3 regions of the Xanthomonas sp. NCPPB 1067 genome follow, and region 1 is predicted to be linked to each of the others. Evidence: predicted binding sites of a transcription regulator. Region 1 holds the regulator's gene; each other region holds the start of a gene.
The links. Region 1 encodes FliA, which starts transcription of late flagellar genes. Its sites were predicted from a motif close to TAAAGTTTNNCNNNCNNNGGCCGATAA; they were not measured.
Positions count from the first base shown of each region.

Region 2: LL962_RS16455 (flagellin) is a predicted target of FliA. The motif match lies at 1,964-1,990, and genes of this name have one in related genera.
Region 3: LL962_RS01220 (HD-GYP domain-containing protein) is a predicted target of FliA. The motif match lies at 1,705-1,731, and genes of this name have one in related genera.

Region 1 covers NZ_JAJGQG010000023.1:20,043-23,290, forward strand. The annotation lists gene flhF (flagellar biosynthesis protein FlhF) at 1-174, shown strand, start outside; gene LL962_RS15765 (MinD/ParA family protein) at 161-1,045, shown strand; gene LL962_RS15770 (RNA polymerase sigma factor FliA) at 1,042-1,809, shown strand; gene cheY (chemotaxis response regulator CheY) at 1,834-2,226, shown strand; gene LL962_RS15780 (protein phosphatase CheZ) at 2,226-2,852, shown strand; gene LL962_RS15785 (chemotaxis protein CheA) at 2,855-3,248, shown strand, end outside.
Region 2 covers NZ_JAJGQG010000025.1:42,014-45,261, forward strand. The annotation lists gene flgK (flagellar hook-associated protein FlgK) at 1-563, shown strand, start outside; gene flgL (flagellar hook-associated protein FlgL) at 563-1,768, shown strand; gene LL962_RS16455 (flagellin) at 2,085-3,248, shown strand, end outside.
Region 3 covers NZ_JAJGQG010000001.1:282,730-285,977, forward strand. The annotation lists gene LL962_RS01215 (MFS transporter) at 344-1,654, shown strand; gene LL962_RS01220 (HD-GYP domain-containing protein) at 1,794-3,032, shown strand.

The DNA of each region.
Region 1 (3,248 bases):
GCCTTGTCGGTGGTGGTCGATCACCAGATGCCCATCACCTGGGTGACTGACGGACAGCGGGTCCCCGACGACCTGCACCGCGCCAATGCCGCCAGTCTCGTTCTTCGCCTTGAAGATTTGCGGCGCGCTGCCGATAAGCCCTGTACTCCGGAGCACAACCATGCAGTCGCGTGAATACGCCAAGCTGACCAACGCCTTCCCCCTGTCGGCGACCCGTCCCGAGCCTCTGGGCCCGGTGCGCACCATTGCCGTGACCGGCGGCAAGGGCGGCGTGGGCAAGACCAACATCTCCGCCAACCTGGCCGTGGCGCTTGCCGACATGGGCAAACGCACGCTGCTGCTGGACGCCGACCTGGGCCTGGCCAACCTGGACGTGGTCCTGGGCCTGGCGCCCAAGTACACCCTGGCCGACCTGATCGCCGGCCGCTGCACGCTCGATGAAGTGATCATCGAAGGCCCCGGCGGCGTGCTGGTGGTGCCGGCCGCGTCCGGCCGCCGCCACATGGCCGAACTGGCCCCGGCCCAGCACATCGGCCTGGTCAACGTGTTCTCCGAACTGGAACGCGACCTGGACGTGATGGTCATCGACACCGCCGCCGGCATCACCGACAGCGTGCTGACCTTCTGCCAGGCCGCCCAGGACACCGTGGTGGTGGTCTGCGACGAGCCGGCTTCGATCACCGACGCCTACGCACTGATCAAGGTGCTCTCGCGCGAACGCGGCGTGGACCGCCTGCAGATCATCGCCAACATGGTGCGCGACCCCAACGAGGGCCGCCTGCTGTACGACAAGCTCTCCCGCGTCTGCGAGAAGTTCCTCGGCGACGTGTCGTTGAACTACCTCGGCCACGTGCCGCAGGACGACTGGCTGCGCCTGTCGGTGCAGCGTCAGCAACCCGTCATCAAGGCCTACCCCGCCAGTCCGTCGGCACAGGCCATCGCAGAAATCGCGCGCCGTACCTCGCGCTGGCAGGCTCCCACCGTGCCGCGCGGCAACGTCGAGTTCTTTGTCGAACGCATCATTCAACGGGGAGTGGCCGCATGAGCACCGCCACCGCAACGACCGCCACTGCGCAGTACCGTGCCGTCCAACGCAACAACGCCAACGACGTGGTGACCCAGCACGCCGACCTGGTGCGCCGCATCGCCCACCACCTGGCCGCCCGCCTTCCGGCGAGCGTGGAAGTGGACGACCTGATCCAGGCCGGCATGATCGGTCTGATCGAAGCCTCGCGCAGCTACGACTCCGACCAGGGCGCCTCGTTCGAAACCTATGCCTCGATCCGCATCCGCGGCTCGATGATCGACGAGATCCGCCGTGGCGACTGGGTGCCGCGTTCGGTGCACCGCCGCGCCCGCGACGCCGCCGCCGCAGTGCGCAAGATCGAGCAGAGCACCGGCCGCGCCGCCGCCGCCACCGAAGTGGCCGCCGCGATGGAAATGCCGCTGCCCGACTACCTGCGCCTGATGGAAGACGCCGCACGCGGCCAGGTGCTGAGCCTGGAATCACGCATCGAAGATCACGGCGAACTGGACACCACCGCCAAGGGTGGGCCCAATCCGCAGCAGATGATGGAGCGTGGCGAATTCGGCCGCGAGCTGGGCAAGGCCATCGGCCAGTTGCCCGAGCGCGAGCAGTTGGTGCTGTCGCTGTACTACGAACAGGAATTGAACCTGAAGGAAATCGGCGCCGTGCTCGGCGTCAGCGAATCGCGCGTCTGCCAGATCCACGGCCAGGCCGTGGTGCGCCTGCGCGGCCGCCTCAAGGTATTCGAACTGGCCGATGCCGGTGTCGAAAATGACGATTGATTTTTTTCGTGTTAGGAGCTTGATGTGAACAAGAACATGCGGATCCTGATCGTGGACGACTTCTCGACGATGCGCCGTATCGTCAAGAATCTGTTGGCGGATCTTGGCTTCACCAATACCGCAGAGGCCGAAGACGGCAACAGCGCGCTGGCCGCGCTGCGTGCGGGCCCGTTCGATTTCGTGGTGACGGACTGGAACATGCCCGGCATGACCGGCATCGACCTGCTGCGCAACATCCGCGCCGACGCCAAGCTCAAGCACCTGCCGGTGATGATGGTGACCGCCGAAGCCAAGCGCGAGCAGATCATCGAAGCCGCGCAGTGCGGCGTGAACGGCTACATCATCAAGCCGTTCACCGCGCAGACGCTGGAAGAGAAGCTGGGCAAGGTGTTCGAACGTCTGGCGGCGACCGCCTGATGAACGCCACCGTGGAAGCCGATGCCGAACGTGCCGCGTTGATCGAGCGCCTGCAGAGCGCGCTCGATGCATTGGAAAGCGGTGATCAGGTCACCTGGCGTCGCGAGGTCGACCACCTCGCCGCGCTACGCACGCGACCGATGATGCAGAGCCTGAGCCGGCTCGCCCGCGAACTCGGACAGGCCCTGGGCGAGTTGCCCACGGTGCCCGAAGAGGCCGGCGAACTGGACGATGCCTGCTCGCGCCTGGACCATGTGGTGGAGATGACCGAAAAGGCCAGCCACCGCACCCTGGACCTGGTCGAGGAATGCCGCGTGCTGGCCAACCAGCTGCGCGATGGCGGGCTCAATGAGGACCAGGGCGCACTGCTGGAAAAGATGCGCCACAACCTCACCGAGCTGTCGCTGGCGCAGAGCTATCAGGACCTCAGCGGCCAGATCATCCGTCGCGTGGCCGGCATCGTGCGCCGTGTGCACGAAGGCTTCGGCGCCTTGGGCCTGCCGCCCAAGAACAGCGAACCGAAGAAAGACGACGGCGGTCTTGCCGGTCCTGCGATCAAGGGCCTGGACCGTCACGCGGTGTCGCAGGACGACGCCGACGACCTGCTGTCCGGATTGGGGCTGTAATCATGAGTGCTGTTCCAGACGATATTGCTGCCGATTTCATCGTCGAGGCCCAGGAGATCCTGGATCGCCTCGGCGAACAGCTGGTGTCGCTGGAACAGGCACCAGACGAAGCGGACCAGCTCAACGCGGTGTTCCGCGGCTTCCACACGCTCAAGGGCGGCGCCGGCTTCCTGGCCATCAAGCCGATGGTGGAGCTGTGCCACGCCGCCGAAGAAACCCTCGGCATGGCGCGCTCGGGCCAGGCAGTGCTGCAGGCGCATCACTTCGATGCCGCGCAGCAGTCGCTGGACTATCTGCAGGCCATGCTGGACGCGATGGGCTCGGGCGAAGCGGTACCCCACGCGCCGGCCACGCTGATCGCGCAGTTCGATGCCAAGAGCGCGCCACCAGCGGTCA
Region 2 (3,248 bases), on a different contig from region 1:
CCACGGTCGCCAACCTGGGCACCGGCAAGATCAGCGACGTCAAGGTCACCAACGCGCAGAATCCGGCGCTGCTGACGCCGGCGTCGATCGAGTTCATCGATGCCAACCAGTACACCATCGACGGCGCCGGCCCCTTCGCCTACACCGCCGGCCAGACCGTGAGCGCCAATGGCTGGAGCTTCGTGCTCGATGGCGCGCCCAGGGCTGGGGACACCTTCGGGGTCGGCCCGATGGGCGCCGGCTCCAGCGACAACGGCAACGCCAAGCTGCTGGCCAAGATCGACGATGCCAAGGCGCTCAACAGCGGCACGGTCACGCTCAACGGCGCACTGGCGGGCCTGACCACCTCGGTGGGTTCGGCCGCACGCGCGGCCGACTACGCGGCCGACGCGCAGAAGGTGATCAACGATCAGGCGCAGGCCAGCCGTGATTCGATTTCCGGCGTCAACCTCGACGAGGAAGCCGCCAACATGCTGAAGCTGCAGCAGGCCTACCAGGCCGCCGCACAGATGATCTCCACCGCCGACACCATCTTCCAAGCCATCCTGGGCGCCGTACGCTGATGACCGACCGTATCTCCACCAGCATGATGTACAGCCAGTCGGTCGCCTCGATGACCGCCAAGCAATCGCGGCTGAACCAGCTCGAATCGCAGCTGTCCAGCGGGCAACGCCTGGTCACCGCCAAGGACGACCCGGTCGCGGCCGGCACCGCCGTGGGCCTGGATCGCGCCCTGGCGGCGATCACCCGCTTCGGCGAGAACGCCAACAACGTGCAGAACCGGCTCAACCTGCAGGAAAATGCGCTGTCGCAGGCCGGCGACAAAATGGCGCGCGTCACCGAATTGGCGGTGCAGGCCAACAACTCCTCGCTCAGCCCCGACGATCGCAAGGCCATCGCCTCCGAGTTGACCGCAGTGCGCGACAGCCTGGTGAGCCTGGCCAACAGCACCGACGGCACCGGACGCTACCTGTTCGGCGGCACCGCCGACGCCAGTGCTCCGTTCGTCAAGAGCGGCGGCAATGTCGTCTACAACGGCGACCAGACCCAGAAGCAGGTCGAAGTGGCGCCGGATACCTTCGTCAGCGACACCCTGCCCGGCAGCGAGATCTTCATGCGCATCCGTACCGGCGACGGCAGCGTGGACGCGCACGCCAATGCCGCCAATGCCGGCACCGGGCTGTTGCTGGATTTCAGCCGCGACGCGAGCACCGGCAGCTGGAACGGCGGCAGTTACAGCGTGCAGTTCACCGCCGCCACTACCTATGAAGTGCGCGACAGCACCAATGCGGTGGTGGGCACCGGCACCTACAAGGAAGGCGAGGACATCACCGCCGCCGGCGTGCGCCTGCGCATCAGCGGCGCACCGGCAGTGGGCGACAGCTTCCAGATCGGCGCCTCCGGTACCAAGGACGTGTTCTCCACCATCGACGACCTGGTCGGTGCGCTGAACTCGGACACCCTGACTCCGCCGCAGAAGGCGGCGATGATCAACACCCTGCAGTCGTCGATGCGCGACATCGCCCAGGCATCGTCGAAGATGATCGATGCGCGCGCCTCCGGTGGCGCGCAGCTGTCGGCCATCGACAATGCCAATTCCCTGCTCGACTCCAACGAAGTCACGCTCAAGACCACCCTGTCGTCGATCCGCGACCTGGATTACGCCTCGGCGATCGGGCAGTACGAACTCGAGAAGGCCTCGTTGCAGGCCGCTCAAACGATTTTCCAGCAGATGCAGTCGTCGTCGTTGTTCAACCTGATCCGCTGATTTGCAGCAGAAACGCTGCGTTTTCTTCGCTTCTGCGCGGCCGTCGCCGCGCGCAGGGACGGAGTTTATTTTTCGGGTTTTATACCCAGCCTAAAGATCTGCGGGGTGCTGCCGAATAATCCAAACCCCTTGATACACAACGCTTACGCATTTCGCCCCGACGCGGAAACGCAGTAAAAAAATACTGAAATCCGCTAAAGGTTCCCGACGCAACGCCGTTATTCATCTCAGCAGCGGCAACGGCCAACTTGATGGCCCCCCTGCGGAGGCTCCAGGCAAGCCCCCTTGCCGGAAAAATCGCTTAGGAGAAATCAAAATGGCACAGGTAATCAACACCAATGTAATGTCGCTGAACGCTCAGCGTAACCTCAACACCAGCAGCGCGAGCATGCAGACCAGCATCCAGCGCCTGTCTTCCGGCTCGCGCATTAACAGCGCCAAGGACGACGCCGCCGGTCTGGCGATCTCCGAACGTTTCACCACGCAGATCCGCGGCCTGGACGTCGCCTCGCGCAACGCCAACGACGGCATCTCGCTGGCCCAGACCGCCGAAGGCGCGATGGTCGAAATCGGCAACAACCTGCAGCGTATCCGCGAACTGTCGGTGCAGTCGTCCAATGCCACCAACTCGCAGACCGACCGGGACGCGCTGAACTCGGAAGTCAAGCAGCTGACCGCCGAAATCGACCGCGTCGCCAACCAGACCAACTTCAACGGCACCAAGCTGTTGAACGGCGACTTCTCCGGCGCGCTGTTCCAGGTCGGCGCCGACGCCGGCCAGACCATCGGCATCAACAGCATCGTCGACGCCAATGTCGATTCGCTGGGCAAGGCCAACTTCGCTGCCGCTGTCTCCGGCGCTGGCGTAACCGGCACCGCGACCGCATCGGGTTCGATCACCGGTATCTCGCTGGCGTTCAACGACGCCAGCGGCACTGCCAAGACGGTCACGATCGGCGACGTGAAGGTTGCCAGCGGCGACGACGCAGCGGCGATCAACAAGAAGGTGGCGGCGGCGATCAACGACAAGCTCGACCAGACCGGCATGTACGCCTCGATCGACACCGGCGGCAACCTCAAGCTGGAATCGCTCAAGGCCGGTCAGGACTTCACCTCGCTGACCATGGGCAGCACCACCGGCGCCACGGGTGTCACGGTCGGCGCCGGCCTGCAGACCGCTTCGGCCGCTTCCGGCTCGACCGCTTCCACCCTGAGCAGCCTGGATATCTCCACGTTCTCCGGCTCGCAGAAGGCCCTGGAAATCGTCGACAAGGCGCTGACCGCGGTCAACTCCTCGCGCGCCGACATGGGTGCGGTGCAGAACCGCTTCACCTCCACCATCGCCAACCTGAGCGCAACCTCGGAAAACCTGTCGGCCTCGCGTAGCCGTATCCGCGACACCGACTACGCCAAGGAAACCGCCGAGCTGACCCGCACGCAGATCCTGCAGCAGGCCGGTACCGCGATGCTGGCCCAGGCC
Region 3 (3,248 bases), on a different contig from region 1:
GAACATCGGCGCGGCCGCACGTCGATGGGCGAAGCAGCGCCAGGTAGCACGGCGCTGACGATGCTGCCGCGCAAGTGTTCCGCCTGGAATCGATAGGCGCGATGGACGCCTGGGGGCTCTCCGAAAGACGTTCTCTCGGAGCGAAGTCGGGCGATGGTGCGTCCGATAAACGCACGGCACTGGTCGGATCCAGCTTGAAGCGCCATCGCATTCGGCCTAGCGTGCCTGCCGTCGCTCGTGCGCATACCTGCGCTTGTCGCAGCACGTCCGTGCCGAGACGAGAGGGCGCAGACGCATCCGCAGGCGCACCTTTCACAACACGTCATACGCACAGGAACGTTCGATGTCGCATAGCACTTCCGCACCCGGGCATTTCGCACTGGAACAGATGACGCCATTCCAGTGGCGTGCGGTCGCGGTGTGTGTGGTGCTGACCATGCTCGACGGCTTCGATGTGATGGCGATGGCTTTCACCGCACCGCATGTCTCGGCGGAGTGGCAGCTGTCGGGCAAGCTGCTGGGAGCACTGTTCAGTGCCGGCCTGGTCGGCATGGCGGCGGGTTCGCTGCTGCTGGCGCCGGTGGCCGATCGAATCGGGCGTCGCGCGCTGACGCTGGGCTGCCTGGCGATCCTGACCGTGGGCATGGGCGCTTCCGCGCTGGCGACCGGCGCCTGGCAGCTGGCGGCCCTGCGCGCCTTCACCGGAATCGGCATCGGCGGCATGCTGGCCAGCGTCGCGGTCACCGCCGCCGAGTATTCCAGTGCGCGCTGGCGGACCACCGCCACCGTGTTGCAGGCCACCGGCTACCCGGTCGGCGCAACGCTGGGCGGGCTGATCGCGGGGCTGCTGCTGCAGCATTGGTCGTGGCAATCGGTGTTCGTGCTCGGCGCGGCCGGGTCGCTGCTGTGCGTGCCGCTGGTGCTGGCCTGGTTGCCCGAATCGCTGGAGTTCCTGATCGTGCGCCGGCAGCCGGATGCTCTTGCACGCTTCAATGCCGTGCTGGGGCGCATGGGCATGCCGCCGCAGCGGGAATTGCCGCTGCCGCCCCCGCAGCCCTCCGGGCAGGCGCACGGCTATACGGCGCTGTTCACGTCAGGGCTGTGGCGGCGATCGCTGTTGATCGCGGCGGCCTTCTTCCTGCTGATGTTCACGTTCTACTTCGTGATGAGCTGGACACCGAAACTGCTGGTGACCGCAGGGCTGTCGGCGGCGCAGGGCGTCACCGGTGGCGTGCTGCTGAATCTGGGCGGTATCGCCGGCGGCAGCTTGCTCAGCTGGCTGGCGTTGCGCGCGCGCCTGTCGCGGCTGACGGTCGGGGCGCTGCTGCTGTCGGTGCTGGCGCTGCTTGTCTTCGGCGCGTACAGCACGGTGTTGAGCTGGGCGTTCGCCGCCGCACTGCTCACTGGCGCGGGCATGACCGCGGCGATGGGCGGCTTGTATGCGGTCGCCCCGGTCGTCTTCGGTGCGGCGGTGCGCTCCACCGGCCTGGGCTGGGCGATCGGGGTGGGGCGCTTGGGCGCGATCCTCTCGCCGCTGTGTGCCGGAGTCCTGCTGGACATCGGGTGGTCGCCCGCCACGCTGTACCTGGCCTGCGCGTTGCCGTTGCTGCTGGCGGCAGCGGCGGTGCTGGCGATGCGGTTGCCGGAGCGCTGAACGGCTCGGTCCGCAGGCAGCGCCACGCGTTCGCAGGCGTGGCCGCTGCTCAAAGAAATCACGGGGCTTGCCGATAACCCGGAAGACCGCCATGCCTGTGGCGGGCTCTTCCTTGGACATCGTGCAGACCCGCGCCGGCATGCTCAGAACCATCGACTCCGACCAACTCCGGCCCGGCATGTATGTCTACAAGCTGCTGGGTGCGTGGGTGCACCATCCGTTCTGGAAAACGTCCTTCCTGGTCGATTCCGAGGACGTGGAAAAGATTCATGGCAGCCGGATCGAGCAACTGGTGATCGACACCGCGCGTGGCCTGGATGTGGACACCGGGTCCGCCGTGGCCGACGGCCTGGCGAGCGATATGCCGGTGGCCGCACCGCAGCCGCTGCCGGCGGAGTCCGCGTCCACCCGCACCGCGCGCACCAACAGCGTGACGGCGCAGGTCGGCATCGAGGCCGAAGTGGTGCGCGCGCGGCGCATTTTCGAGGACGGACGCGACACCGTGGAGGCGATGTTTCGCGACGTGCGGCTTGGGCGCACCGTGGACACCGAGGCGGCAATGCCATTGGTGGAGGCCATCAACGATTCGGTGTTGCGCCATCCGCAGGCCTTGATCAGCGTGGCCCGGCTCAAGACCGCCGACGACTACACCTATCTACATTCGATGGCAGTGGCCGGGCTGATGAGCGGCCTGGCCCGCCAGCTCGGCCTGCCGGATGCGCAGGTGGTGGAGGCGGCCATGGGCGGCCTGTTGCACGACATGGGCAAGGCGGTGACGCCGCTGGACATCCTCAACAAGCCAGGCCGGCTCACCAACGAAGAAATGGAGGTCATGCGGCAGCACCCGTTGGATGGCCACCGCCTGCTGGTGGCCGGCGGCGTGCAGAACGCGGTGGTACTGGAGATCGCGCTGCATCACCACGAGAAGATGGACGGCAGCGGGTATCCGAATCGCCTGGTCGGCGAAGAGATCTCGCTGATGTCGCGAATGGGCGCGGTATGCGATGTCTACGATGCCATCAGCTCCGATCGTCCCTACAAGCGCGGCTGGGATCCGGCCGAATCGCTCAAGCAGATGGCGTCCTGGAAAGGGCACTTCGATCCGGCCATCTTCCAGGCCTTCGTGCGGCGGCTCGGCATCTATCCGGTCGGCTCGCTGGTGCGTCTGGAATCGCAGAAGTTGGCCGTGGTGATCGAGCAGACGCCCGATGCGTTGCTCAAACCGAAAGTGCGCGCGTTCTATTCCGCCAAGTTGCGCAGTCACGTGCTGCTGCAGGACATCGACCTGTCGCGCGCTGATTGCCAGGACCGTATCGCGCAGATGGAAAGCCCCGCCGACTGGGGCTTCCGTGACCTCGAGAAACTCTGGTTGCCCTGAGCCTTCGGCCTGCGGGCCTATCCGATTGGCGTCGCTTCTTGCCGGCGCCGCCCGACTCCCGCGACCCAGAGCATCGAGACCCCGGACCGGCCTGGCCGCGCTGCGTGCGATGCGCCGCTGTGGCCGCTGCGCCGCGCCTGGTCGGCGCAGGGCGCCCGGGATGGTCGCCGGCGCGTCACCCATCCGCTCGGCGTACACGGGGCCCGTCCGGTTCAA